Regions from separate parts of the Cryobacterium sp. Hh38 genome, predicted to be linked through region 2. Evidence: predicted binding sites of a transcription regulator. Region 2 holds the regulator's gene; each other region holds the start of a gene.
The links. Region 2 encodes LexA, which represses DNA repair genes until DNA is damaged. Its sites were predicted from a motif close to TCGAACANNTGTTCGA; they were not measured.
Positions count from the first base shown of each region.

Region 1 (9,807 bases), 160 kb from region 2:
GGGGCAGCGGATGCTCGAGTTCGGTCAGATCCCGCGCGCCAGCCGTGCTGAGCATCCGCTCTCGAAAGCGCAGTTCGGCCCCCAGACTGGCCAGGGCGCGGGCAGCAGTCTGGGAATCGAGGTCGGTGATGAGCCCGACGCAGTGCGGAAGCCTGCCGAGGGGCGCAAACGCGGCACCGCCCTTGAAGTCAACGAGTAAGAAATTCACCTGGTCGGCTGAATGGGCTGCGGCCAGGGACGCCACCCAGGTCGTCAGGAGCTCACTCTTGCCGCTGCCGGTCGTGCCGCCCACGATGGCGTGCGGTCCGGCTCGCACCAGATCGATGTGTACCGGCCCTGCGGGTCCGACTCCGATCACGCAACCCAGGCCGGTCGGGGTGACCGAGGACGGGTCGGCGGCGGCGGTTACGGCGAGCAGGTCGGTTAGGGTAACGCCGACCGGGATCGCCCCGGCTGAAGTGACGAGGCCGGCATCTCTTGCCTGCCGGGCGAGCGCCACCGCAAAGTCGGCGGCCGCGGCCCGGGTCAGCAGTTCCGGGAAGAAATCGATGGCCGGCGCCCGATTCGGCGATCGGATCAGCTGCGCTCGGCCGGGACCGATCACCCGCACGACGGTCCCGCAACCCGGCGGCAGATCGTCGAGCCGGGTTGCGACAGCGACCAACAGTCGCCCTTGGCCGAGATCGCGCGCGGTGCGGGCAGGCGTTCCCGCCGTCGCCTGATGCAGCACTATGCATCGAGCCGCTGGTGACACGTCGTCGTGTGGAAACGCGGCTGCCCACTCCCACCCGGGGCCGGGGTCCAGATCCAAGCCAACGTCGGTCGGCGGCAGCGCAAAGCACAGTTGTACGAGCACCGCCCGAGCCAGGGCTTCGGGAAGGGGCGCAGCACCCACGATGCCGAGTCCGTGCATCAGGTCGACGACGATCGGAGCGTCTTTGATGGTCGCGGCCCAGTCCCGAAGTTCTCGATGGTCGTTCGGGGAGGTCGCCCCGCCCAGCCGTATGCCACTCGGAGCCGGGCCACAGCCCAGGGTGACGAGCGTGGCATCCGTTTGCCTCCAGCGCGCGGCAGCGGCACGGCCGAGCACGATGTCCCTGGCCGAGGGAGTCTGCTGCCAGGCGGACTCCCTCCAGCGGGCCTGGCGTTCGGTGATCGCCAGCCGAAGCACCGTGACGGCCTCGGCCTGTGCGGCGGTTTCGGTCCGGCGGCGTTTGCGCCCGGTGCGCCGCGCGTCGACCATGCTGGCGACCGCGATGAGCGGGCTGAGTACGGCGAAGATCAGCGCGAACGCTGACCCGGTGATCGACCAAATCAGGCCGGCGGCAGCCAGTGGCGCCACGGTGGCGAAAAGCGGAAATCCGGCCGGTGGCGGCGCGGCCGACGCTGGCGGCAGGCTGAGGTTCTCGTCAACGGTCGACACAGGACCATCAGAGCAGAGGATCAGCTTCACGCGGGCAGTGCGAGAGCCATCCGTGCGTAATCTGCGTCCGGGTCACCGGTGGAGGAGTGACCCGCCGCGGCTAACGGTTCAGGCGACGGTGAATGAGTGGTCGGCGATCTCGACTCGCGTGCCGCGCGGCAGCACGTAGCGTCGTCCCGGTTCGAGCGGCTCGGCCGTTTCGCCGGGCCGGCGAATGACGGTGCCATTGCCGGAGACCCGGTCGCTGACCCAGAATTCGCCGTCGTGCTGGCCGAACTCGAGGTGAGTCTTGGAGACCGAGCGGTCAGCATCCGCTACCCGAATGAGGTCGTCGAAGATCTCGTCGGGTTGAGGCAGGGGCTTGCGCCCGATTAGGCCCGACCCCTGCACGGACACTTTCCGACCGGTGCTGAAGGTCAAAACGAAGGTCGCGCTGCTCGGCAGCGTCGATGCTGCGGGGGGAACGTTCGTCACTGCGGCGGCCGCGCGCACCGGCACGGGCACGAGTGCGGGAATCGGAACGGAGATGATCGTGGCCTTGTGCGGGAGGCGCGCGATGATGGTCGTGTCGTTCGGGCGCGGATCCGGGCGCTTGCGGGATTCCACGGTGGCCGATCGGGAGCTACCGCACTCGCCGCAGAACATGGCACCAACCGGCAGCCAGGCACCGCAAATCTGACACGTCACGACCGGCTCACTTAAACCTTCTTGACCACACTGGACTTGAGCTGCATGAAACCGAAACCGTCGACCTTGCAGTCGATGTCGTGGCCGTCGACCGGGTCGACCAAGCGAATGTTGCGCACCTTGGTGCCGACCTTGATCGACAGTGCCTGACCCTTGACCTTGAGGTCCTTGATGATCGACACGGTGTCGCCGTCCGTCAGGATGGTACCGAAGGCGTCCTTGACGACGGCTTCCTGCTCTTCTTCAACCGGTTCATTCGACCATTCGTGGGCGCAGAGCGGGCAAACCAGCAGGGCGCCCATCTCGTAGGACAGGTCACTAGAGCATTCAGGGCACGGAGGCAGGGTCTCATTCACTCGTTCCATAATACGCGACTGCCCTGGGCCGACTATCGGCGACCGATCCGCACGCGCCACAGCCGCCCGGCGATGATGGCGGCAACGACCATGACCATCAGCGGAATGTAGGCAACGGCAGAGGAGGCTTCCCAGCCGATGCCGATTCCGGACTCACGATTGAAAGCCGATACCGGCAGCCCGAGGAAGTAGGACTCGGCCGACTCCGCTCCGCTGGAGATCAGGGCCGACAGCATGCCGGCCGTGTAAACGAAGGCTAGGGTCCACCAGAGCACCAGCAGGCCGGTGAACCAGTAGATTGCCCGATTCCAGGATGGCCGGTTGCCGCGGCCGTCTTCGGCGAAGCTTCGGGCCAGGGCGCGGGGTGAGCCAAGCGAGTCGAGCGCAGTGTCGATGCCGCGGGTTGCGGCATCCGCTTTGATATTGTCGCGAATCTCCCGCAGAATCGATCGACGTTCGCGCAAGGACACGCGTTCTTCAAGCCAGAGGTCGAGCCGGAACAGGTAGGACTCCCGGCGACGCCAGACTCCGAACGTGGATTGGGTCTCGGTGGTTTGGGTGTTCATTTCTGATCCTCTCGGAGTGGTTCTTCTGCGGGGGTGGCAGTCTGGCCGGTCTGCACGATGGCGATGAGGGCATGCCATCGTGCCGTCGCCAGCGCGAGAGTTGCATCCCCGGCCGGGCTAAGTGCGTAGTACTTGCGGGCCGGGCCAGCCGTGGACGCCACCAGGCAACTGGTGAGCGAGCCGTCCTGCTCGAGCCGCGACAACACCGGGTAGACCGTGCCGGTCGAGAGGTCGCTGAGCCCAATGTTCTGCAGCCGCACCACGAGTTCATAGCCGTACGACTCAGCCAGACGCAGTTGGCTCAGGATTAGCATGGGCAGCACCCCGCGCAAGGACTGCGCGTCTTGCGGCAAGGCCGGCGTGTTCGGTGTGGGCGTCATGACTACTACCCTAGGACTGGTAGTAGGCAATACCTAATAGCGGTGCATGCCAGCAATGTACATGTGCAGGACGGATGTGTTTGCGGTCTTGCATGAGGTTGAGACCGAAGCCGAGGCCGCCGCGAAGCACGGTCAGTATCGCCGCTCAGCGGTCAGAACGGTAGCGGATTAGAGTCGTCGAGGTTCCAGTCGAGGTTCCAGTCGGTGTTCGAGGGGGTGTTCCAGGGGTCGGGCGGCGGTGGGGCTGGTGGTTCGGGTGGGACTGCTGCCTGTTGTTGTTGCGGTGGGTTGATGCGGGTGGCGGGGTCGGTGGCGTAGTGCTTGCCGGCGGGGCTGGTCCAGTGGACGGTGCCGTCGGGATCGGCGGTGGCTTTCCAATCGGAGAAGTGCTTCAGGTTGTGGTGGGCGGGCGAGAGGAAGTGGAGGTTGGTGGCTGTGGTGGGGCCGCCGAATTGTTTATCTATGGTGTGGTCAAGGTCAGAATGGCCGGCGGAGCGGTTGCAGCCGGGGAAGCGGCAGGTTCCATCGCGTAGGCGCAGGTATTTCTTCAGCGCCGCCGGCACGCGGAACGGGGTGGAGCTGACGTCGAGGACGATGCCGGTGTGCGGGTGAGTGAGGACGCGCAGAAAACTCGTCGCGGTCCCAGCCAGCCGGCGGGCCGTCTCCGGATCGATCGGCCCGTACCCTTCGAGCTCGCCGGGTTCCTCACTCTGACCCATCAGGGTGAGGACGGGGACGGTGATGTTGACGTTGGCGGTGAGGCCGGCGCCGAGGCCGCTGCCGGTGACGCCCTGCTGGAGCAGGTCAATGGCGGCATCGGCGCGGAGTTGGCTGAGGGTGCGGGGCTCATCGGGGCCCTGCAGACTGATCGCAGCATCGGTGACGCGGGTATAGATACTCTGCACGTCGTCGCCGGCCGCCCGCAACCACAAGGTCGCCATGCCGTCCTTGTCGGGGAAGAACTGCACCCGGCGATCGGCCAGACACCGGGTGCGGCGAACGGTGATGCTGTCGGGGTGGAACCGCTCCCGCAGCTTGCGAGCTTTTCCATCGAACTGCGTCGCGGTGAGTTTGCGAGCGTGCGGCAGCAACACCGCCTCCAACTCGGCGCGGGCGGGCTCGGAGACGGAATCGAGCTGGTCGAGCAGCCGCTGGGCATGCCGCAGGGAGATCTCCCCAGTGCGGAGAGCATCGAGGGTCTCGGGCCGGGACTCCACCAGCACCCGGCTCTCCCGCAACAGGCCAGACGCGGTCCCGGCCGGGATGCGCAGCGCACAGGCCATTTCGGCGACCAGGCCCTGCTGAGCGGCGAAGGTCGCATCCCAGTCGTGCTCATGCTGCGAACCGGCCTGGGGACACCCGGTCTCAGCACTGTTAGTGGTGTAATCCCACGCCTCAGTCAAGACCTCAGCCTTACTCGCCTGCGCCCACGCGATCACCTTCTCCAGGTAAATCACCCGGTCGACGAACTGCGCCTGGTGCCGCTGGAACGGACTCAGCACATCCGCGGGGCCACCAGGGGCCATGCCGGGTTGGTCCGGGTCAGCCTCAACCGGGTCAGCGTCAGCCGGGTCAGCCTCGCCACGGTCAGTGTGACGCTCGTCAGCGGTGCATCCGTCCGGGATGAAATCGTCCGGGAGAAAATTGTCCGCGAGGTAATTCGTATACAGGAACTCCTCGCGGAGGTCCTCATCGAAGAGATGCTCGGGCGGCACCGCAGCGAACACCTCGGTCAGATCGAGGTCGGCCGGAATGGTCGGGCCGTCAATCAACTCCGGGCGGCCAGGCACCGGGCTCAGTGCTGCCGGGCTCACCGGTTCCAGGTTGACCGGTTCCGGATCGACCGGGTCGGTGACCTCGTACGGGGCGCAGTCTCCGAGCCCCTCGGCAATTTCAAACCGCCAATCAGCCTGACACTGCGCCCAGAACACCTCGAACTCGGCGCGCTCCTCGGGTGTGGACGGCGGGTAGTCGTGAGCCGCGAAGAATGGATCGACACGGCCCGGCTGGGGAGTATCGCCGCTCTGGCTCATAGAAGAAGTATACCAAAACCATGCGCCAGAGTCGAGAGATTCTCAGATATGTTTGGATTTCTGTGCGAATATGCATTCGGGCCGACCGTGCGTTGTCGAGAACGGCTCAGCCCAGTCCACGGCGGTCTCGGCAAGCTCGACCAACGGAAAGAGTCGCGTTCCACAAACAGGCCACGTTTGGGAAGGCACGCTCCGGCACCCACAAAAGATCGCTTGGAAGCCCGAACGCGGGCCAATTAGTCCGTGGGTGCCTCGTAGGGGTCGACCGCCAGCACGTCGACCACGATCGCGGTGACGTTGTCGCGACCACCGTTTTCGAGGGCCGCGTCGACCATCGCTGAGACGGCATCCGCTGCCAGCTTCTTTTCGAGCAAAAAATGACGAATACCGTACGAGGTCAGTTCCTTGGTGAGCCCATCTGAGCAGACCAGGATACGCATGCCGACCTGGATCGGCAGAATGCGATAGTCGGGAATAGGCGGTTCGTGAAAGCCGACCGCCCGGGTGATGATATTGCCGTGCGGGTGCACGTCGGCCTCTTCGCGGGTAATGCGCCCCGCATCGACGAGTTCCTGCACGACCGAGTGGTCGTTGGTGATCTGCTCGAGTACACCGTTGGACAACTGATAAACCCGGGAGTCGCCGATGTTGAAGACGATCCAACTGACGGCATCCGAAACCAGGGCCAGTGCAACCCCGGTCACCGTTGTTCCGGTGCCCTGGTCGGTGACTCCGACACCCTGCGCCATATCCTCGACGGCCAGCACGAGGGCGCGGTCAATCGAACCGGCCTCGGCGACGAGCGTTCCGGACAGCTCGGCCAGCCTGGTGACGACGGCGGCACTGGCGACATCGCCGGCCGAATGCCCCCCCATACCGTCGGCGACGGCGAACAGCGGTGGCGCGGCGAGCAGGCTGTCTTCGTTGACCTCCCGGCGATGACCAACGTCGGTCAGGGCAGCCCACGCCAGCGTTAACGACGTACCAACGCTGGGCAGTTCGACACGAAATTCGGTCGAACCTTGACCAATCTGGGTCACGGGTAGTGCCTTCCGAGTGTGGGGCGCGAAGCCGGCCCCGCCGTTCCAACGTTCACCGAAGGACTTGCACCATAATAACGGCACCGTCCGTTGGCACCGTACCGCACCTAATGTCCGATGTAGCTCATCACGTGCTTGATCCGGGTGTAGTCCTCGAAGCCATACATCGAGAGGTCCTTGCCGTACCCGGAGTGCTTGAAACCGCCGTGCGGCATCTCGGCCACGATCGGTATGTGGGTGTTGATCCAGACGCAACCGAAGTCAAGGTGCTTGGCAAAGCGCATCGCCCGACCGTGATCCCGGGTCCACACCGACGACGCAAGACCATACTGCACGTCGTTCGCCCAGCGCAGCGCCTCGGCCTCGTCAGTGAATCGCTGCACGGTCATCATCGGGCCGAAAATCTCTTGCTGCACGGCCTCGTCGGTCTGCAGCAGTCCGCTCACGATGGTCGCTTCGTGAAAATAGCCGGCCTGGCCGACGCGATGACCGCCGAGTTCGAGCACGGCGTGGTCGGGCAGCCGGTCGACGAAACCGGAGACCTGAGCGAGCTGGTTGACGTTATTCACCGGGCCGAACAGGATTCCCTGTGCGCTGGGAGCACCGGTGCGCGCGTTCTCTCTGGCGTAGGCGGTGAGCGCGGCGACGAATTCGTCGTGAATGCCGGCCTGCACGAGCAGCCGGGTCGCAGCGGTGCAGTCCTGGCCGGCGTTGAAGAAGCCGGCTGCGACGATACCGGCCACGGCGAGCTCGATGTCGGTATCGTCAAAGACGATCACCGGTGCCTTGCCACCGAGTTCAAGGTGGACCCGTTTGAGATCATGTGAGGCAGCTTCGGCGACGGCCATACCGGCCCGCACCGATCCGGTGATCGATACCAGCTGGGGAGTCTTGTGGTCGATCATGGCCGCACCGGTCGTGCGGTCACCGGTGATTACGTTGAGCACTCCCTTCGGCAGGAACTCCGCGGCGATCTCGGCAAGCAGCAGGGTCGCGCTCGGCGTCGTGTCGGAGGGCTTGAGCACGGTCGTATTGCCGGCGGCGAGCGCGGGCGCGAATTTCCAGACCGCCATGTTCAGCGGGTAGTTCCAAGGCGTGACCTGACCGACGACACCGATCGGTTCGCGGCGAATGAAGGAGGTGTGGTCGGTCAGATACTCGCCGGCCGCACGGCCCTCCAGATTGCGGGCGGCTCCGGCGAAGAACCGAATCTGATCGACCGAGAGCAGAATCTCGTCGTCGACGAGGGTCGAACGTGGCTTGCCGGTGTCGAGCGACTCGGCGTCGGCGAATTCCTCGGCACGCGCCTCCATCGCATCCGCTATGCGAAACAGTGCGAGCTGCCGGACCGCCGGGGTCGTTTCGCCCCAAATTTCGAAAGCGGATGCCGCGGCGCGGTAGGCAGCATCGACGTCGGTCGCGTTCGAGACCGGGCTCGAGGCATAGACCGATTCGGTCGCCGGATCGATCAGGTCAAACCGTTCCGTCGACGTCGACTCGGAGTGCTGGCCATTGATGAAGTTGCGTAGTTCGGGGGCGCTCATGCGGCCCAGTGTACCGATTTCGGTTTGAAGCACACCCAGATTCACAAATGAAATCCGCAGTGTTTTGCGAAGACTGCTACGGATTCGCTTGCTGAAGTGCATTTCGACTGACACAATCGATGCATGAATGGACAAAGGCGTGGTCACCCGCCCAAGCCGGCCCAGCTCGACGATGTGTCGAAGAAGATCATCGAACAACTGCAGGTCGACGGACGCCGGTCGTACGCGGAGATCGGCAAAGCTGTCGGCCTCAGCGAGGCGGCCGTGCGGCAGCGGGTGCAAAAGCTCACCGATTCCGGCGTCATGCAGGTTGTCGCCGTAACCGACCCGATGCAGCTGGGCTTCTTTCGCCAGGCGATGATCGGCATTCGAGCCTCGGCCGACACCCGCATTCTCGCCGAGCAACTCGCTGCGATTGATGCCGTCGACTATGTCGTACTCACGGCCGGCACCTTTGACATTCTCGCCGAGGTCGTCTGCGAAGACGACGACGAATTACTTGAACTGCTCAACTCCAAGATCCGCAACCTCGATGGGGTTCTCTCCACCGAGACTTTCGTTTATCTCAAACTCCACAAACAGTTTTATAACTGGGGAACACGGTAAAGAATATGACGCTCACCACACCCATCGATTCACCGGTTGCCTTCAGCGACGCGCACAACGCCGAGTTGCAGCAAAAGGCCAAGGATCATCTCTGGATGCACTTCTCCCGTCAGTCGGTGATGGAATCCGGCGCCGGAGTGCCCATCATCGTCAAGGGCAAGGGCCACCACATCTGGGATTCCCGGGGCAAGCAGTACATCGACGGCTTGAGCGGATTGTTCACCGTCAACGCCGGACACGGACGTAAGCGCCTGGCCCAGGTCGCCGCCAAGCAGGCCGAAGAACTCGCATTCTTCCCGATCTGGTCGTATGCCCACCCGAACGCGATCGAGCTCGCTGACCGCCTCGCCTCCTATGCGCCCGGCGACCTCAACCGCGTGTTCTATTCGACCGGTGGCGGCGAAGCCGTTGAAACCGCATTCAAGCTCGCCAAGTACTACTGGAAACTGATGGGACGCCCGACCAAGCACAAGGTCATCTCCCGCAACGTCGCCTACCACGGCACCCCGCAGGGTGCGCTGGCCATCACCGGCATTCCGGCAATGAAGGAAATGTTCGAACCGGTCACCCCCGGCGGCTTCCGTGTTCCCAACACCAACTTCTACCGCGCCGACGAAATGAGCCCGGGCCTTGGCCTCGGCGACAACCTCGAGATGTTCGGCCAGTGGGCCGCCAACCGCATCGAAGAGATGATCGAGTTCGAAGGGCCGGAGACCGTGGCCGCCGTGTTCCTCGAGCCGGTGCAGAACTCCGGTGGCTGCTTCCCGCCACCTCCAGGCTATTTCAAGCGCGTGCGGGAGATCTGCGACAAGTACGACGTGCTTCTGGTCGCCGATGAGGTCATCACGGCTTTCGGTCGCATCGGCAATATGTTCGCATCGACGACCTATGACATTCAGCCCGACATGATCACCTGTGCCAAGGGCATGACGAGCGGATACTCGCCGATCGGTGCGACCATCATCAGCGACCGCATCTACGAGCCGTTCAAGCACGGCGATACGACGTTTTACCACGGCTACACCTTCGGCGGCCACCCGGTCTCCTCGGCCGTCGCCCTGGCCAACCTCGACATATTCGAGGAGGAGAAGCTCAACGAGAACGTGCGCGAGAACTCGCCGTTGTTCCGCAAGGAGCTGGAGACGCTGCTCGACCTACCGATCGTCGGCGAC
Region 1 is NZ_SOHD01000007.1:43,244-53,050, reverse strand. It holds gene E3T41_RS02495 (FtsK/SpoIIIE domain-containing protein) at 1-1,423, opposite strand, end outside; gene E3T41_RS02490 (FHA domain-containing protein) at 1,532-2,110, opposite strand; gene E3T41_RS02485 (zinc ribbon domain-containing protein YjdM) at 2,122-2,475, opposite strand; gene E3T41_RS02480 (hypothetical protein) at 2,499-3,032, opposite strand; gene E3T41_RS02475 (PadR family transcriptional regulator) at 3,029-3,412, opposite strand; gene E3T41_RS02470 (HNH endonuclease signature motif containing protein) at 3,565-5,445, opposite strand; gene E3T41_RS02465 (PP2C family serine/threonine-protein phosphatase) at 5,682-6,485, opposite strand; gene E3T41_RS02460 (gamma-aminobutyraldehyde dehydrogenase) at 6,593-8,029, opposite strand; gene E3T41_RS02455 (Lrp/AsnC family transcriptional regulator) at 8,153-8,635, shown strand; gene E3T41_RS02450 (aspartate aminotransferase family protein) at 8,641-9,807, shown strand, end outside.
Region 1: a site for LexA is predicted at 5,510-5,525, ahead of E3T41_RS02470 (HNH endonuclease signature motif containing protein). Genes of this name have one in related genera too.

Region 2 (9,807 bases):
ATGCGTCGGGCATCGGCGAGTCGGCCGAGGGCGATTTGGACGACGGCCGTACCGAGGCCAAACCGGTCGGCGACGGCATTCGTTGTGAAGGGCCCGTGGGAACGCGCATACCGGCTCACCAGATCACCGAGCGGATCAGGCACGGATTCGGTGAAGGCGGAGGGAACGCCGATCGGCAGGGGAACACCGAGGGCATCGCGCAACCGGCTGGCGTCTTCGACCGCCGCCCAGCGATCCTCACCGCCGACGTTGACCCGGATGGCACGGCGGGCATCAACGAGAGCGAGCAGGGCCTGCTCTGCCGCCATCGCACCGGGCACGTGCGGCGATTCGGGCGCGGGCAGGAGCATCCGCTCGGCGACCTCGCTGGTGTTGAGCGGCCCCAGGGTACGCAGCAGGTCCGCGACACCCTCAACGCCCTTGGCCCGGTAGTCGGAGGTGAGCCGCTGCAGTTCCCGGTCGGTCTGGTCGATGACGGCTGGGTCGAGCAGCTCCCGCAGCTCGACCCGACCCAGGAGTTCGGCGAGCAGGCTCGAGTCGATCGCGAGGGCGGTCGCCCGCCGCTCGGCCAGCGGGGTGTCGCCCTCATACATGAAGGCGGCGACGTAACCGAACAATAGGGTACTCGCGAACGGGCTCGCGGTGTCGGTCGTGATTTCGATCAGGCGCAGTTCGCGCGAAGCGATCTGTCGGGCCAGCACCCCGAGGGCTGGCAGGTCGTAGACGTCTTGCAGGCATTCCCGCAGGGTTTCGAGAATGATCGGAAAAGTGGGGAAGGTGCGGGCCACGTCGAGCAGTTGCGCCGCCTTCTGGCGTTGCTGCCAGAGCGGTGAGCGCGCCCCGGGCTTGTAGCGGGGCAGAAGCAGGGCTCGGGCGGCGCACTCGCGAAACCGGGACGCGAACAGAGCCGAGCCACCAACCTCGTCGGTGACCAGTTGCTCGAGCTCGTCGGGGTCGAACACGAACAGTTCGCTGCCGGGCGGCTCGGTTTCGGTGTCGGGAATGCGTACGACGATGCCGTCGTCACTTGCCACGCAGGAGCCGTCGATTCCATAGCGTTCGCGCACGCGGGCACCGACCGCGAGTGCCCACGGTGCGTTTACCGGGGCGCCGTACGGGGAATGCAGCACGACCCGCCAGTCCCCCAGCTCGTCACGAAAGCGTTCGACCACGAGCGTGCGGTCGGTCGGCAGTTGCCCGGTGGCAGCGCGTTGCTCGCCGAGAAAGGCCAGCAGGTTAGTGATCGCCCGGTCGTCGAGGCCACCCACGGCGCAGCGGTCCCTGGCTTGGTCGGCCGGCAGGCTGCCGACCTCGCGCACGAAGGCACCGATGGCCTGGCCCAGTTCGGCCGGGCGGCCCAGCCCGTCGCCCTTCCAGAACGGCAGCCTCCCGGGCTGCCCGAACGCCGGCACGACGAGTACTCGGTCGTGCGTGATCTCCTGAATGCGCCAGCTCGTGGTGCCGAGCGCGAAGACATCATTCACGCGGGACTCGTAGACCATCTCCTCGTCGAGTTCACCGACCCGTTTGCCGGTGATCTGCTCTCCGCCGACCATGAAGACGCCAAATAGACCGCGGTCGGGAATGGTGCCGCCACTGGTGACGGCCAGCCGTTGCGCGCCGGGGCGGCCGGTGAGGGTGCCGGCGTCGCGATCCCAGACGATGCGCGGGCGCAGTTCTGCGAACTGGTCGGAGGGATACCGACCGGCCAGCAGGTCGAGGGTGGCCTCGTAGGCGGAGCGGGGCAGGGTTACGAAGGGTGCGCTGCGCCGCACGGTGTCGAACCAGGTCTCGACGTCGATTGGTTCGAGCGCGCAGGCCGCGACCGTCTGCTGGGCCAGGATATCGAGCGGATTGGTCGGCACCCGCAGCGATTCGATGGCACCGGCGACCATGCGTTCGGCGGCGACCGCGGCGTGGATGAGGTCGGCCCGATGTTTGGGGTAGATGACCCCGCGCGAAATCTCACCCACCTGATGCCCGGCCCGGCCGAGCCGTTGCAGCCCGCTCGAAACCGACGGCGGTGACTCCACTTGCACGACCAAGTCGACGGCGCCCATATCAATGCCGAGTTCAAGGCTCGACGTGGCGACGACACAGCGCAGCCGCCCCGATTTCAGGTCGTCTTCAATGAGCGCGCGCTGCTCTTTGCTGACCGAACCGTGATGCGCGCGAGCGAGCAGCGGTTCGGCCCCCGCACTCTCGCCGCTTGCGCCCATGAGCTCGGCTGGCGGTCTGGCAGGCGCGGGGCTGCCCACCGCCCGGGCGTCCCCCCGCGACACCGTCACGAGAGCGGATGCCTCCTCCCCGGCCAGGCGCTCGGCATAGATTTCATTGAACCGCGCCGTGAGCCGTTCGGTGAGGCGGCGCGAGTTTGCGAACACGATGCTGGAGGAGTGTGCAAGCACCTCGTCGACGATGGCCTCCTCTACGTGGGGCCAGATCGACCCGGTCTGCGGCGCCGAAGCTGACGTGACTCCTTCGCGTTGCGGCACCGGACCGAGGTCGCTCATGTCGTCCACCGGTACGACCACCCGCAGGTCGAACCGTTTCAGCACGGGCGGAGCCACGATCTGCACGGGTGCGGCGCCGCCGAGAAATCGGGCCACCTCGCTCTGCGGCCGCACCGTGGCGGAGAGCCCGATACGTTGCGCCGGCCGGCTCAGCAGGGCGTCGAGTCGCTCGAGGGAGACGGCCAGGTGTGCACCGCGTTTGCTCGCCGCGACCGCGTGCACCTCATCGATGATGACGGTCTGCACGCCGCGCAGCGATTCGCGGGCGGCCGAGGTCAGCATGAGAAACAACGACTCCGGGGTGGTGATAAGAATGTCGGGCGGCGAGGTGACCAGTTTGCGCCGGTCGGCGGCCGGCGTGTCTCCCGAGCGCACGCCAACCGTGACGCGCGGCGGCTCCAGGCCGAGCCGCTGGGCCGAACGGGTGATTCCCACGAGCGGAGCGGTGAGGTTGCGTTCCACATCGACGCCGAGTGCTTTGAGCGGCGAGATATACAGCACGCGAGTGATGGGCGTGGAAGCGGCGGGCACGCGAGTGATGGGCGTGGAAGCGGCGGGGACGGCCGGTGCGGCCGACTCGGTGGCCAGCCGGTCAATGGCCCACAGGAACGCGGCGAGGGTCTTGCCCGACCCAGTCGGAGCCACCACGAGGGCGTGCGAACCCAACGAAATGGCCTCCCATGCTCCCAGCTGCGCTGCTGTCGGTGCCGCGAAAGCCTCGGTGAACCAGGCCCGAGCGGCCGGGGAGAATCGTTCAAGAACGTCGCTCATACCGTTATTGTCGCTCACCCCACCGACATTCGGGTTTCACCCGGAAACCTACGCGGAGGCGACGAGCTTGACGCGCAGCGAATCCACGCCGGTCGTGATGATCTCGCTCTCCGACCACCGGGTGCCGAGGCGGCTCAGAATCGCGTCAAGGTCCGACTGGGTGAGGCCGTCGACCAATTCCAGTTGGACCACGAGTTCGGGACCTTTGAGCTGCGCCAGCGGGTCGCCCGCCATGAGCTGAACCGAGAGCACCGAGAGTTCCGTGGCGATTGATGCGGTGAAAGCGTCGGCGATGAAGTGGCTCGCGTAACTCGGAGTCCACGGCAGCGACTGGGCGATCGCCCAAAGCGCCGGTCGCCGAATGATGAATTCCCCGGGGGATGTCGGGTCGAGCACGACGAGGTCGGTGTCTTCCTGCGCGGCGGCCAGGGCGACGCGCACGGCATCCGCTGGTACGGGCCTTGCGAGGGGGTTCCACGCCGCCATGGCAGCGGTCGACGAGAAGACTGGGAGCACGGTACGGCCGTCCGGCCCTTCAACCGTGATGATCGATAGTTCCTGGGTTTTATCGATGGTCTGCCCGCGCGCGTTCACGGCGGCCTCGCCGAGCTTGGTCACCAGCGGAATGAGCAGACGAGATCCGCGAATGGCATCGATGACGCTTTCTTCGCCGGCCTCTCGAGCTTGAAAACGGGCAAGCGCCGCGGCAAGGGCGGCGGGCGCGGCCCCGTCATCACCGGCTTCGAGGTTGGCCTCGAATTCCCGTCCGGCCCACGGCTGGCCGGCCGAGTCGGCCGTGTTGGCTGACTCATTCCCGTCGCCAGGTCGCCCTGAGCCCGGCTGGCCCGAGGGGTCTCCCGTTGAGCCGAGGTTTCGCGCCCGAGCCATTAGTCCCCCGCGACGTCCAGGGCCTCGGCCAGCGTGAACGCGCCGGCGTAGAGCGCCTTGCCCACGATGGCACCCTCAAGCCCCAGCGGCACAAGCTTGCGCAACGCTTGAATGTCATCAAGGCTCGAAATGCCGCCGGAGGCAATGACCGGCTTGCGCGTGCGGTCGAGCACCTGACGCAGCAGGTCGATGTTCGGGCCCTGCAGAGTGCCGTCCTTGGTGACGTCGGTCACCACATAGCGGGCACACCCGGCTGTTTCGAGCCGTTCGAGGACCTGCCAGAGGTCCCCGCCATCTTTGGTCCAGCCACGCGCGGCCAGGGTTGTTCCGCGTACATCAAGGCCAACGGCAACGGCCTCACCGTATTGTGCGATGACGCTCGCCGCCCACTCCGGGTTTTCCAGCGCTGCGGTGCCGAGGTTGATGCGTTTAACGCCGGTGGTCAGTGCCGCTTCGAGCGATTCGTCATCGCGGATACCGCCGGAGAGCTCGATGTTCACGCCCTTGACCTGACGAATGACCTTCTTGATCACACCGGTGTTGCTGCCACGGCCGAAGGCCGCGTCGAGGTCGACGAGGTGAATCCACTCAGCACCTTGCCTGGCCCAGTCGGCCGCGGCGTCGACGGGGTCACCGTAGTTCGTTTCCGTGCCGGCCTCGCCCTGGGTCAGGCGAACCGCCTTGCCGCCGGCCACATCGACGGCGGGCAGGAGGACGAGCCTCGGTGTCTTGTTGAACTCACTCATTGGTGTCCTTGATTGGTGCGGTCGCGCTGTGCGACCAATTGCAGGGGCTGTGGCTGTGATGCGGATGGGACTGTGAAGTCTAGGCTCGCCGGGCTAACTGTGCAGCGTGCCGATCCAGTTCTTCAACAAGCGGATGCCTGCCTCCCCCGATTTCTCCGGGTGAAACTGGGTGGCGCTGAGCGGTCCGTTCTCGATCGCGGCCAGGAACGGCACCCCATGATCGGCCCAGGTCAGCCGGGGCTCTGGGAACGGCGGCATGACCTCAAGCGTCCAGGATTGCGCGGCGTAGGAGTGCACGAAGTAGAACCGCTCTTCTTCGATGCCTCGGAACAATTCAGAGTTGGGTGCGCTCGTGACGGTGTTCCAGCCCATGTGCGGAAGGATCTTCGCGGGAAGCTCGGTGACCGTTCCCGGCCATTCGCCGAGCCCCTCGGTGTCCACGCCACGTTCCACTCCATGCTCAAACATGACCTGCATGCCGACGCAGATTCCGAGCACCGGGCGGCCGCCGGCCAGACGACGGTCGACGATGTCGTCACCGCGAACGGACTTGAGCGCTGCCATCACGGCGCTGAACGCTCCAACTCCGGGCACGACGAGACCGTCGGCCTCCAATGCAGTCGTGCGGTCGCTCGTGAGGGTGACCTCGGCGCCGGCCAACTCGAGCGCCTTGACCGCGGAGTGCACGTTTCCGGTTCCGTAGTCGAAGACGACAACCTTCGTCATAGGGCTCCCTTAGTCGACGGAATACCGTGCACCAGCGGGTCGAGGGCCTTGGCGAGTCGGAAGGCGCGGGCGAAGGCCTTGAATTCAGCCTCGGCAATGTGGTGCGGATCGCGCCCGCCAAGCAGGGTGACGTGCACCGTCAGGCCGGCGTGAAAAGTAATCGCTTCGAAGACGTGACGCACCATGGAGCCGGTAAAGTGTCCGCCGATGAGGTGAAATTCAAAACCGGCCGGTTCGCCGGTGTGCACGAGGTAGGGGCGGCCGGAGATGTCGACCACGGCCTGGGCCAGCGCCTCGTCGAGGGGCACGAGAGCGTCACCGTAACGGGAGATGCCCGATTTGTCACCAAGGGCCTGACGAATGGCCTGGCCGAGCACGATTCCCACGTCTTCGACGGTGTGGTGCACGTCGATTTCGATATCGCCGGAGGCGCGCACCGTGAGGTCGGTCAGGGAGTGTTTGGCGAACGCCGTCAGCAGGTGGTCGAAGAACGGAACCGAGGTACGGATGTCGCTGACGCCGGTGCCATCAAGGTTCAGAGACAGGTCGATGCTGGATTCACTCGTCTCCCGTTGCAGGTGTGCGACGCGGGGCGCGGGAATGTCAGCAGGTGAGCTCATGGACCTAGTTTATTCGGCTTGGGCGGGCGCAATTTGACCGGAGCCGCCACTGCGACCAAGTCGGGCGATGGCGTCGAGGAACAGGGTCGTCTCCTGTTCGGTGCCGGCGGTCACGCGCAGGTGGTGGGCGATGCCCACATCGCGAATAAGAATACCCTCAGCCAGCAGCGCCTCGAAGGTCTCGTGCGGGTCGGCTACTCCCCCAAACAGTACGAAGTTGCTCCAGCTGCGGTGCGGGGCATAGCCCAGGCCCGCAAGCTCGACAACGAGCCGATCGCGCTGCCCACGAATGTCATCGACCATCGCGAGCATCTCGACGCTGTGAGCCAGGGCCGCGTTTGCGGCCGCCTGGGTCAGGGCCGAGAGGTGGTACGGCAAGCGAACCAGACGCAGGGCATCCGTTACGGCCGGATCGGCTGCCAGGTAGCCCACACGGGCACCGGCGAACGCGAAGGCCTTGCTCATCGTTCGGGAGACGAGCAGGCGTTCCCGGCCAGGCAGCAGGGTGAGCGCGCTCGGGGTGCCGACCGGAGCGAATTCGGCGTAGGCCTCGTCGACCACGACGATGCCGTCGGTCGCGTCATAGGCAGCGGCGATGGTCTCGAGGGAGAGCGGCGTACCGGTGGGGTTGTTCGGCGAGCAGAGAAAGACGATATCGGGCTTGGTACGCGTGATCTCGCTCACGGCGGTCGCTGGCGACAGCTCGTAGTCGGCGTCGCGGGCACCGGCAATCCAGGTGGTGTCGGTTCCCGACGCGAGGATCGAGTACATCGAGTAGGTCGGGGCAAAGCCCAGCAGGCTGCGTCCCGGTCCGCCGAAAGCCTGCAGCACCTGTTGCAGCACCTCGTTGGAGCCGTTGGCCGCCCAGATATTCTCGGCGGTCAGTCCTTCGCCGAGGTAGCGGGCGAGCGCCTCGCGCAGGGCGGTGAACTCTCGATCGGGATACCGATTCACCGAGCGGATGGCCTCGGCCAGGCCTGCGAGGATGTCGCGGGCCACCGCTTCAGGAATGGGGTGCGTGTTCTCGTTCACGTTCAGGGCCACTGGAACATGCAGTTGCGGAGCCCCGTAGGGCGTCAGGCCGTGCAGGTTGGTGCGGAGGGGAAGATCTTCGAGACTGGTCACCCTCTCCATGCTAGGGCCCCGTACTGCTGCCCATCACTACCTAGGAGTTGGCGGGGATTTCCAGGCGCTGGCCCGGCTGCAGCGTTTCCACCGACAGGGCGTTGATGCGCTTGATATCGGCGACAACGTCGCGCGGGTCGGCGGCGGGAAAGTTCTCTTCGGCAAGGTTCCAGAGGGTTTGGCCGGGTTCGACCGTAATGAATCGGGCTGAACCGACGTCGGTCGGTGAATAGGCCAGCGTGGCCACAATGCCGGAGTCGGTTGTGTACGACATGAGATCGATGCCGGTGGCGGACCCAGAGGCGCCGGCCGCTCCCCCATTGACGGCAAATACGAGGGCGCCAAGGATGACCGGCAATGCGGCGAGCGTGGTGAAGACGACTCGTCCACGCCGGGTGAGGCGAAGACGTGTGACGGGCGGGAGAGAAACTGCGGGGGCAAATGCTGTGGTCATGTCAAACCTCCAAGGTAGGCGGGCTGCGAGTCTCGTATTCGGCCCTCGGCCGGGAGGACCGAATACGAAACTATGTTCCGAATATAACTTCGAACAATCGAACATGCAAGCTTTTTCTCGTCTCTGCCCGGAAAATCACGCAACACACTCGAATAAGTGTTTGTTTCAAGGCCGAGAACTGGATAAACTTTCGATAGGTCAATTGCTTGATTGCTACTCAACCAGACACCACCGACATTCCCGCGAGACGTCCTCTAACCCGCGCGGGACCGACTCAAGGAGCGCTTCTCGTGACACAAAGCACCGGCGGTACCCGCGACAAGGGCGGCACTCGGCGCCGAAAGAGTTTGAGCCCGCGCCAGCTCGCCATCCTCGACGTTATTCAGCGTTCGGTCAGCTCGCGCGGCTACCCGCCGAGCATGCGTGAGATCGGTGACGCCGTCGGCCTCGCCTCGCTGTCGAGCGTGACTCACCAGCTCAACCAGCTTGAGCTGAGCGGCTATCTGCGTCGTGACCCGAATCGTCCTCGCGCACTCGAGGTACTCATCGAGATTCAACGCGCGCCCGAAGACGTCGGAACCGGCGACCAGGACAGTTTTCACCCGGGCGTGCAGGTCGGCGACGCTGCGATGGTTCCCCTCGTCGGTCGAATCGCTGCTGGCATTCCGATCACGGCCGATCAGCAGATAGACGAGATCTTCCCGCTCCCCCGCCAGCTCGTCGGCCAGGGGGAGCTGTTCATGCTCAAGGTCGTCGGTGAGTCGATGATCGATGCGGCGATCTGCGACGGTGACTGGGTTGTCGTTCGCCAGCAGAAGACCGCGGAGAACGGCGAGATCGTGGCGGCCATGCTCGACAACGAGGCCACCGTGAAGGTACTGCGCAAGCGCGACGGCCACACCTGGCTGCTGCCGCGCAACAGTAACTTCGAGCCCATCGTCGGCGACTACGCCGACATCCTCGGCAAGGTCGTCGCCGTATTGCGCTCGGTCTAGCGAGTCAGCTTCAAGCAAAGAAGAGAGCAGAAGCACGGCGTGAGGCCCGACCACTAACCGGTGATCGGGCCTGAAGACTGCCGGCTGGCGCCAGGTACGCGGGTGAGTTACCGGGTGAGGCTGGCTCTCAGATCGGCAGCGCGGCGATCGCGCACCACCCGGGTCGCAGCCAGCATGTTGTGCAGGGACTGCACCGTCTCCTCGTAGCCACGCGTTTTGAGCCCGCAGTCCGGGTTCACCCAGACCTGGCGTTCGGGGATGGATTCCAGGGCGGTGTCCAGCAGGGTCGTCAGCTCGTCGACGCTGGGTACTCGCGGCGAGTGGATGTCATAGATGCCGGCCCCGATGCCATGGTTGAACCCGCCGGCCTCAATCTGCTGTACCACCTCCATGCGCGAGCGGGCAGCTTCGATGCTCGTGACGTCGGCGTCGAGGTTGCGGATAGCCTCGATGACGACGCCGAACTCCGAGTAGCAGAGGTGCGTGTGAATTTGAGTCGCTTCCGCGACCCCGGCCGTGGCCAGCCGAAACGAGCCTACCGACCAGTCCAGGTAGTCGGCGTGGTCCATCTTCTTTAGCGGCAGCAGCTCCCGCAAGGCCGGCTCGTCGACCTGAACGATCTGGATGCCCGCAGCTTCCAGGTCGCCGATTTCATCACGCAGGGCAAGGGCGACCTGGCGAGCGGTCTCGCCAAGCGGCTGGTCGTCACGCACGAACGACCAGGCCAGAATCGTCACCGGTCCGGTGAGCATGCCCTTGACCGGCTTGGCTGTCAGGCTCTGCGTGTACACCGACCAGTCCACCGTGATCGGGGCCGGGCGCGAGACGTCGCCCCACAGAATGGATGGCCGGGTGCAGCGGCTGCCGTAGGACTGCACCCAGCCGTTCTCGGTCACGGCGAACCCGTCGAGGTTCTCAGCAAAGTACTGCACCATGTCGTTGCGCTCGGGTTCCCCGTGCACGAGCACG
Region 2 is NZ_SOHD01000007.1:203,968-213,774, reverse strand. It holds gene E3T41_RS03250 (ATP-dependent helicase) at 1-3,284, opposite strand, end outside; gene E3T41_RS03245 (SseB family protein) at 3,333-4,172, opposite strand; gene priA (bifunctional 1-(5-phosphoribosyl)-5-((5-phosphoribosylamino)methylideneamino)imidazole-4-carboxamide isomerase/phosphoribosylanthranilate isomerase PriA) at 4,172-4,918, opposite strand; gene hisH (imidazole glycerol phosphate synthase subunit HisH) at 5,012-5,644, opposite strand; gene hisB (imidazoleglycerol-phosphate dehydratase HisB) at 5,641-6,264, opposite strand; gene E3T41_RS03225 (histidinol-phosphate transaminase) at 6,274-7,398, opposite strand; gene E3T41_RS03220 (LysM peptidoglycan-binding domain-containing protein) at 7,430-7,843, opposite strand; gene lexA (transcriptional repressor LexA) at 8,134-8,838, shown strand; gene metE (5-methyltetrahydropteroyltriglutamate--homocysteine S-methyltransferase) at 8,946-9,807, opposite strand, start outside.

Region 3 (9,807 bases), on a different contig from region 2:
CGGACGTCGACACCCTGCGCCGGGTTGAGCTGCTCACCGAACTGCGCGCCGGAATCTACGACGTACTCGTCGGCATCAACCTGCTGCGTGAGGGCCTCGACCTGCCCGAGGTATCCCTTGTCGCCATCCTCGACGCCGACAAGGAGGGCTTCCTGCGCTCGGCCACGTCGCTCATCCAGACCATCGGGCGCGCCGCCCGCAACGTGTCCGGCGAGGTACACATGTACGCCGACCGGCTCACCGCCTCGATGGAGAAAGCGATCGACGAGACCGACCGCCGCCGCGAGAAGCAGGTCGCCTACAACACGCTGCACGGCATCGATCCGACCCCGCTGCGCAAACGCATCGGCGACATCACCGAGGCCCTGGCCCGCGAAGAGGCCGACACCGCCGAACTTCTGGCCGGTCGCGATGCCCGCCGTAAGTCGTCGACGCCCAACCGCCGGGTCGGCCTGGCAGCGAACGGTGCCAACGACCTCGAGTCGATCATCGCCGACCTCAATTCGCAGATGCTCGAGGCTGCTGGCGAGCTGAAGTTCGAGCTCGCCGCCCGCCTGCGCGATGAGCTCTCCGAGCTCAAGCGCGAGTTGCGCCAGATGGAGAAGGCCGGCCACCTGCAGTAGCCGTGCCCGGGCCGTCATGGGTCCCGTTGCGGATCGCGGCACGTGTTTGAGAAGCCGGCACTAGTTCAAACACGTGCCAACTTCCCAAACGAGTGCCGCCAGAGCGGATGCCCCCGTCCGACTCAGTCGAACGCGGCCCGATTGCTGAACCGGGTGCGGTTGCCGCCGGCCGTGAGGGCACCGCCGACCGCAACGAGCGCCGGCAGCGCCACCACGATGAGGGCCAGCTGGAGCCATGGCGGCGTGAACGGCAGCAGAGACTGCCCAGCGGTATCGCGGGTCAGCGATAGGGCGAGCGAGGGTACGAGTCCGAGCAGTACCCCGATGACGCTGCCGAGGCCGACGATCACCACCGCCTGCCAGAACCCGAACGCCCGGCGCACCCGTGGAGACGCCCCGAGCGAGGTGAGCACCGCGTTGTCCCGGTGCCCGTCAGCGCGGGCGAGCCCGATGGTGATCGACGCCGTGACCAATGCGATGATCGCGGTGAGGGCGAGCAGCGCCCAGGTCCACGATGCGCCGAAGGCCTGTGGCCCTGGCTCGACCTGCACGAACAGACCTGGTTCGACGGCGGTGACGGCCCCCTGCACCTGGTCTTGCTGCGCCTGAGTCGGAGCTGCATTGAGGCTGCTGACGACCATGGTTGGTCGATGGTCCAGCTCCAGGGAATCGGCCGTCTCCGTGAGCATGAAGATCGCATAGGGCAGCGGATGCTCCGGCGACTGTACGCTCCCGGCCAGCGCCACGCTGCGGGCCGGTGCCACGGTCGCGTCGAGGGTGGCCATCCAGTCGAGGTGGATCGTGTCATCGACCACGTACTGCTGGTAGGTGCTCACCGCACCGCCGGCGGTGAGCGTGGCCCGGGACTGGTCTGACACCGGCACGCCGAGAATGGCAGCGAAATCTGCTATGTCGCCCACCCAGATGTGTTCGCTGATGCTCGACATCATCGGATCGAGGTAGTACGGCGTCGGGCAGCGAATGTCGGTGCGATCTTCCTGATGACCGACCTCCGACCGAGTCGCGTCGCTCGGGCACACCGTGCCCGGATCGAGGCGCGGGTACGCGAAAACGGGGGCTGTGCTGCCGGTTGCGGTCTCGCCGTCGGCCGGGGTCTTGACCCATGAGGGCGGGTTCGCGACGCTGCTGAGCAGGCGCGCCCGGGAGTCGGGGAAGGCCCCGTCCAAGGCGTTACGAACCTCTGGTCCGCTCTCCAGCAGCATCGTCCCGTACGGCGGTTCGTCGACGTAGGCGTTCAGGCTTACCCAGGCCGTGTCCTCGGGAACGGAATAGTAGTAGTCCTTGCTCGAGTTCACCTGGAAGGTCGAGATGAGGCTCATCGCGAAGGCGGCGACGAAAACGCAGCTCATGATGGCAGCGAGGGCCGGCACGCTGCGCCCGGGATTCCGAGCCACGTCCCGGGTCGCCAGTCTGGCTCCGGGGCCGAACCGTGAGGCGAGCCCGGCGGCCCAGCGCAGAATCAGCGGAGCGAGAAACACCGCTCCGAGCTGCATGATCACCGGTCCGGCGATGATGAGGCCGATTCCGAAATTGGCCAGCCACGCCTGATAGACGGGGAAGTACGCGGCGAGCTCGACCAGTCCGCCGCTCACAGCGACGATCGCACCGAGGGCCAGCAGGATGATCCCGGCCGCTGGGCGTCGCGGCGTCGGACGCGGCGGACGTAGGGCACCGCGGAGCGCTCCCAGAACGTCGATCCGCCCGGCTGCCCGGGCCGGCACCGCGGCAGCGCACCAGCCGGCGAGAACGGCGAAGGCCGCGATGATCAGCAGCGACAGCAGATCCAGGTGAAACCCCGGATACCGCGCCGCGCTGCCGTTCGCCGAAATCTGCATGAAGATCCACGCTCCGGCCAGGCCGAGCACCGTTCCTACGGCCGCCCCGAGGGCGCCGAGGATGACGCCGCCGAAGGACATAACGCGAAACAGCATCCGTTTGTCGCCGCCGACGCTGGCCAGGGTTGCCAGGGTGCGCTGCTGGGTTCGGGCGCCGACGGTGAACGCGGCGCCGGCGAGCAGGGCCACCTCGAACAGGGCGAAGCCGCCGAGCAGAATGAGGAATGAATCAAAAAAGCTCAAGGAGACGGTGCCGTCCAGGGGATAGCTGCCCACCGGCGGCGGGTCGAGCAACACGGTGCGCGAGAGCACGGTCGCCCCGCGCGGGTTGAGGTCGCCGATCTGGCTCCAAGTCAGCGGGGTGTCGGGCAGATACCACTCGGTCAGCAGGTCGGAATCATCGGGCAGGACCCCGTCGAAGGCGCCGGGGAGACCGTAGAACGAGGTCGCCGCGTCGTCGAGCCAGGCGCTTCGGATCGTGCCGACGATGGTGAACTCGCCGGGCTCGGGGGCGGTGATCACGGCCGTCGACCCGACAGTTGCCCCCAAGCGGTCGAGCGTGGCGGCGGTTACCATGATCTCGCCGTCGTTCGCGGGTGCGGAACCGCTTGTGACATCCCATTTTCCGGCGAAGGACGCATCCCACGGCTGTCCCTGCACCGCCGTGAAGGAGCCGAGTCCGTCCTTCGTTTCGGCGACGACGTTGGCCTGCCGGATGGACAACAAACGGGTTCCGGCTGGGAACAGCGAGGCGGCGGTGACGGGCTCCGGCTCGATTGACTGCGCGGCTTCGCCATTGAATGCCTCGTCGCTCGGCCCCCAATGGCGGTCGTTGAGCGGGTCCTGGGTGAACTTCGGGTCGGGCGACGCGACGATCATCACCCGCGCCTCTGTCGAGCCGAGTTCGAGCACGACCCGTTCGGCGGGAGAGGCAGTGTTGCTCGCGTCCACCGTGGTGATTCCTACCAGTCCGAGCACGGGAATCGCCACGAGCAGCGCGATCAGCGCGCTGCGACCGCGGGATTGCAGGGCCATTCGCCGGGCGATCCGAAACGCGATTCGGGTACTACCCGAGCGCTTCCCGCCAAGCGAACTCGGCTCAACGCTCATGCCGGCAGCCCGCTCAGCAGGCTCGACACAGCGGATGCCCACGACTCGTCCACAATCCGCCCGTCGCGCAGAAAGACGATCCGGTCGGCCCAGGCCGCGTGGCGGGCATCATGGGTGACCAGAATGCCGCCGGCACCGGCATCGACTCGCGAGCGGAGCATCCGCAACACAAGCTCGCCGGTCGTGCTATCGAGGGCGCCGGTGGGTTCATCGGCGAGAATCAACGACCGGCCGCCGACGACGGCGCGGGCGATCGCCACCCGCTGCTGCTGGCCGCCCGACAAATCAGAGGGGAAATGCTGGGCCCGGTCACCGAGCTCGACGATATTGAGCGCATCGAGGGCTGGACGGTGCGCTTTCTTTGACGTCCACCCGTCGAGTTCGAGTGGCAGGCTCACGTTTTCGAGCGCGGTCAGCGAGGGAATCAAGTTGAAATCCTGAAACACGAATCCGAGGCTGCGCCGGCGCAGGGTCGCGAGTTCGCGGGCCGAGAGCTGGCTCAGCCAGTGCCCTTCGACGACGACCTCCCCGGCCGTCGGTGGGGTGAGTCCGCCGGCCACCGTTAGAAGGGTCGATTTTCCCGAACCGGATGCCCCCATCACGGCCACGAGTTCGCCGCGGCGCACCGACAGGTCGACTCCCGCAAGCGCGGTGATCGCGGTCTCGCCGCGGCCGTACTGCATCGAGATTCCGTCGAGCTGCAAGAGAATGTCGGAGCCGGTCATGCGTTGGCCGCCGCAGTCTTGGCCGGGCGACCGCGCTTGGGCACCTCGGTGTTGAGCGGCAGCGGAGCGGCCAGGCCGGCCGCGCGGGCTCTGGCCAGCCGGTGCTCCGAGTGGTCGAGCCAGCGCGCTTCCGCCTCGGCGGCGAAGATGAGCGAGTCGATCACGAGCAGCCAGGCCAGCTGCTCGGATGATTCCGGGTCGGCGGTCGCGTTCTTGGTGCGGGTCAGTTCCTGCAGGGTGCGCATGGTGGCGGTGCGCTGGACCTGAATCACCTGGGCGATGTCGACGCCGGGCAGCGTTACGGCGATCGCGAGCTTGATGGCGAGCTCGTCACGGGTGGCCATTGTGCGCACCACGGGGGAGCCGAGCCAGTCGGCGACCTCCGCCCGTCCGGCATCCGTTATCTCGACGTAATTCTGACCGTCGGCGTCGATATCGGCCTTCTGCACCAGACCGTCGCGCTCCAGCCGGTCGAGGGTGTTGTAGATCTGGCCGACGTTGAGCGGCCAGGTCGACCCGGTGCGCCGGTCGAATTCGGCCCGCAACTGGTAGCCGTAGCACGGCCCCTGGTTCAGGATGGCGAGCAGACTCTGGCGAACAGACATACGACCTCCGGCAATTCAAACGGCTATTAGTCACCGAGTATATACATACTCTGAAACAATATTGGGATGTGCCGGTGTTCGCTCTCGGCGATGCTTGCTGTCAGGCACTGTCAGCGGCGTTGCATAGACTCAATGAGTGTCGATTACCAAGGTAGAAACAGGTCCCAAACTCAGTGTGCGCGGAGCCCGCGTACACAACCTTCACAACGTAGATCTGGAGATTCCGCGCGATGCGCTCGTGGTCTTCACCGGTCTCTCCGGTTCGGGAAAGTCGTCGCTCGCCTTCGACACCATCTTCGCCGAGGGCCAGCGCCGCTACGTGGAGTCACTCTCGGCCTACGCTCGGCAGTTTCTCGGGCAGGTTGACCGCCCCGACGTGGACTTCATCGAGGGTTTGAGCCCCGCGGTCTCGATCGACCAGAAGTCCACCAACCGCAACCCGCGGTCCACGGTCGGCACGATCACCGAGATCTACGACTACATGCGCCTGCTCTGGGCCCGTATCGGCGTGCCGCACTGCGCGATCTGTGGCGAGATTATCCAGTCGCAGACCGTGCAGCAGATCGCCGACCAGCTCATGGAACTGAAGGCGGGTATCCGCTACCAGGTGGTCAGCCCGGTCATTTCGCAGAAGAAGGGCGAGTTTGTCGACCTCTTCCAAGAGCTCGCCGGTGGCGGTTACTCCCGCGCGATCGTCGACGGCACCCAGATTCAGCTGAGCGAACCGCCCACGCTCAAGAAGCAGCAGAAGCACGACATTTCCGTTGTTGTCGACCGTCTGGTCGCCGGCCCCGAACTGCTCAGTCGCCTCACCGACTCGCTCGAAACGGCGCTCAAGCTAACCGATGGCCTCGTGCAGATCAACTTTCTCGACGAGGAAGGCGACAAGGCCTGGCAAAACTACTCCGAGAAGCTCTCCTGCCCGAACAACCACCCGGTGCAGCTGACCGAAATCGAACCGCGCACGTTCTCGTTCAACGCCCCGTTCGGCGCCTGTCCGGAGTGCTCCGGCCTCGGCACCCGCATGTCCGTCGACGAAGACCTGCTGCTCGGCGACCCGGACCTGAGTATCGCCGAGGGTGTTGTACTGCCCTGGACCACCCAGGGCAAGGGCCTGTTCCAGTACTACGAGAAGCTCCTCGACGGTCTCGCCCGCGACCTCGACTTCTCGCTCGACACCCCCTGGGGTGACCTGACCAGCGAGGTGCAGAACGCCGTCATGCGCGGCGATAACTTCGAGGTGCGGGTCAAATGGAAGAACCGCTACGGGCGTGAAATGAGCTACACCTCCGGCTTCGAGGGTGTCGTGCCCTACATCGAACGCCAGTACCTGCAGGCCGAGAGCGACACCCAGCGGCAGCGCTGGTCGGAATACCTGCGCGAGGTCGACTGCCACGTCTGCAAGGGCACGAGGCTCAAGCCTGAGGTGCTCGCCGTGCTCGTGCACGACGCGAGCATTGCGGATGTCTGCGCGCTCAGTTTGAGCGACGCCCGCGAGTTCATGGACCAGCTCACGCTCACCGACCGCGAGGCCGCCATCGCCGCCCAGGTTCTGCGCGAGATTCGCGCGCGCCTCGATTTTCTCATTCGGGTCGGGCTCAACTACCTCAACTTGGCGCGGGCCGCGGCGACCCTGTCCGGCGGTGAGGCACAACGCATCCGCTTGGCCACTCAAATTGGTTCCGGGCTCACCGGGGTGCTCTACGTGCTCGACGAACCCAGCATCGGCCTGCACCAGCGCGACAACCGTCGCCTGATCGAGACGCTGGTCACCCTGCGCGACCTCGGCAACACGCTCATCGTGGTCGAACATGACGAAGACACCATCAAAACCGCTGACTGGATCGTCGACATCGGCCCCGGCGCCGGGGTCAACGGCGGACACGTCGTGCACTCCGGCTCCTACGAGGGGCTGCTCGCCAACACGAAGTCGCTCACCGGCGACTACCTGGCCGGGCGCAAGTCCATCGCCACCCCGACGACCCGCCGCCCGATCGACCCGGAGCGACTCATCGGCGTCACCGGTGCCGAGGCCAACAACCTGCAAAAGGTCTCGGTGACGTTCCCGCTCGGCACCTTCACCGCCGTAACCGGGGTCAGCGGATCTGGCAAGTCATCGCTGGTCAACGACATCCTTTACCGTGTGCTCGCCAATCGGCTGAACGGCGCCCGCAAGCTGCCCGGCAAGCACACCAGGGTCACCGGTCTCGAGCAGCTCGACAAGGTCATCCACGTTGACCAGGCACCCATCGGCCGAACCCCGCGCTCCAACCCGGCCACCTACACCGGCGTGTTCGATAAGATCCGCACCCTGTTCTCCGAGACCATCGAATCGAAGACCCGCGGATACCTGCCCGGTCGCTTCAGCTTCAACGTCAAGGGCGGCCGCTGTGAAGCCTGCTCGGGTGACGGCACCATCAAGATCGAGATGAACTTTCTGCCCGACGTGTACGTGGCCTGCGAGGTGTGCGGGGGAGACCGGTACAACCGCGACACCCTCACCGTGCACTACAAGGGCAAGAACATCGCCGAGGTGCTCGACATGCCGATCAGCGAGGCGGCCGATTTCTTCGAGCCGATCTCGTCGATCCACCGTTTTCTCAAAACGCTGGTCGAGGTCGGACTGGGCTATGTGCGCCTCGGCCAGAGCGCCACGACCCTCTCCGGCGGCGAGGCCCAGCGGGTGAAACTCGCCACCGAGCTGCAGCGCCGGTCCAACGGTCGCAGTGTATACGTGCTCGACGAGCCGACCACGGGCCTGCACTTCGAAGACGTGCGCAAACTGCTGCTCGTGCTCAACAGCCTTGTCGACAAGGGCAACACCGTCATCGTGATCGAGCACAACCTCGACGTCATCAAGTCCGCCGACTGGGTGATCGACCTCGGCCCAGAGGGTGGTTCCGGCGGTGGCAAGGTACTCGCGACCGGCACCCCTGAGCACCTCGCCACGGTCAAGAAGAGCTTCACCGGTTCCTTCCTGAAGGAGGTCCTGGCTGCCGGCTAGGCGGCCGCGAGGCCATGTCTGATGCCCTGAGCTATCGCCCGAAAACGGGCGAGATTCCCACGACCCCCGGGGTCTACCGGTTTCGCGATGCGACCGGGCGCATCCTCTATGTCGGCAAGGCCAAGAACCTGCGGGCCCGGCTGAGCAACTACTTCGCGCCGCTGTACAGCCTGCACGAACGTACCCGCCGCATGGTCACCACCGCGACCGGGGTCGAGTGGACGGTCGTCGGCACCGAGGTTGAAGCCCTGCAGCTTGAATGGATGTGGATCAACGAGTTCGATCCGCCGTTCAACGTGCAGTTCAAGGACGACAAGTCCTACCCCTACCTCGCCGTCACCCTGGGCGATGAGGCGCCGCGCGCGCTCGTCACCCGCACCGAGAATATCAAGGGCGCCCGCTACTTCGGGCCGTACCCCAAGGTGTGGGCCGTGCACGAAACCATCGAGCTCATGCTCAAGGCCTTCCCCATCCGCACCTGCAACAACGCCAACTACAAACGGGCCATGCAGAGCGGCAAGCCGTGTTTCGCCGGCCAGATCGGGCGCTGCTTCGGCCCCTGCTCCGGCCTGGTCTCGATGGAGGATCACCGCAAGATCGTCAATGAGTTCGTTAGCTTCATGAGGAGTCACGACAAGAAACTCATCAACGAGCTCACCCAGGAGATGAAAGACGCAGCAGCGGCGCAGCAGTACGAAATCGCCGGCAAACGGCGCGACCAGGTGCGGGCGCTCAACGCCGTACTCGAGAAGAGCGCCGTCGTGCTGCGGGACAACGTCGACATCGACCTGTTCGCCATCGAGCAGGACGAGCTGGCCGCCGCCGTGCAGCTGTTCATCGTGCGGGGCGGTCGCATCCGCGGTGTGCGCGGTTGGATGGTCGACAAGGAGCTCGACGTGACCAGGAGCGAGCTCATCGACTCCATGATGCAGACGGCCTACAACAACGAGTCGAAGCCGCCGCGCGAAATCGTACTGCCCGAACTGCCCGACGACGCGGAAGCCCTCGAGACCTGGCTGGCCGATCTGGCCGGGCGCAAGGTACGGCTGGTGGCTGCGCAGCGCGGCGAGAAGGCCGCCCTCCTCGTCACGGCCACCAACAACGCCAAACAGGCCCTCATGCTCTACAAAACCCGGCGTAGCTCCGATTTCGTCGCACGGTCGAAGGCGCTCGAAGACATTCAGGAAGCCCTGGAGATGCCGGCCGCGCCCCTGCGGATGGAATGCTACGACGTGTCCCACCTCAGCGGCACCAACATCGTCGCATCGATGGTTGTCTTCGAAGACGGGTTACCCCGCAAAGACGAATACCGCCGCTTCAACATTCCAGTGTCCACCGACGACACCGACTCGATTTACCAGATTCTCACGCGCCGGCTGGCCTACCTGAAACCCGAATCCGGGGCAGCGGATGCCGCAGATCCCGCTCTGATCGCAGTCGCCGGTCAGAGCGACATCGCCCAGGTCGAGCAGAAGCGAGCCAAATTCAAGTACCGGCCCAACCTGCTCATCGTCGACGGCGGCCAGCCGCAGGTCGCCGCAGCCAAACGGGCACTCGCTGAATCGGGCGTGACCGGAATTCAACTGTGTGGCATCGCCAAGCGGCTCGAAGAAATCTGGCTGCCCGACTCCGACTACCCGGTGATTCTGCCGCGCAACAGCGACGCGCTGTTCCTGATTCAGCGCATCCGCGACGAAGCTCACCGGTTTGCCATCACTCATCAGCGCATCCGACGTAAGAAGGACGTAGCCTCGATCTTGGGGGAGATCGCCGGGCTTGGCCCCGCCCGGGTCAAGGTGCTGCTGCAGCATTTCGGTTCGGTGGCCCGGCTCAAGGTCGCATCCGTGCAGGAAATAGCAGATGTTCGCGGCATCGGCCCGGTGC
Region 3 is NZ_SOHD01000008.1:162,606-172,412, forward strand. It holds gene uvrB (excinuclease ABC subunit UvrB) at 1-623, shown strand, start outside; gene E3T41_RS04115 (FtsX-like permease family protein) at 746-3,514, opposite strand; gene E3T41_RS04120 (ABC transporter ATP-binding protein) at 3,586-4,314, opposite strand; gene E3T41_RS04125 (PadR family transcriptional regulator) at 4,311-4,919, opposite strand; gene uvrA (excinuclease ABC subunit UvrA) at 5,056-7,923, shown strand; gene uvrC (excinuclease ABC subunit UvrC) at 7,938-9,807, shown strand, end outside.
Region 3: a site for LexA is predicted at 4,935-4,950, ahead of uvrA (excinuclease ABC subunit UvrA). Genes of this name have one in related genera too.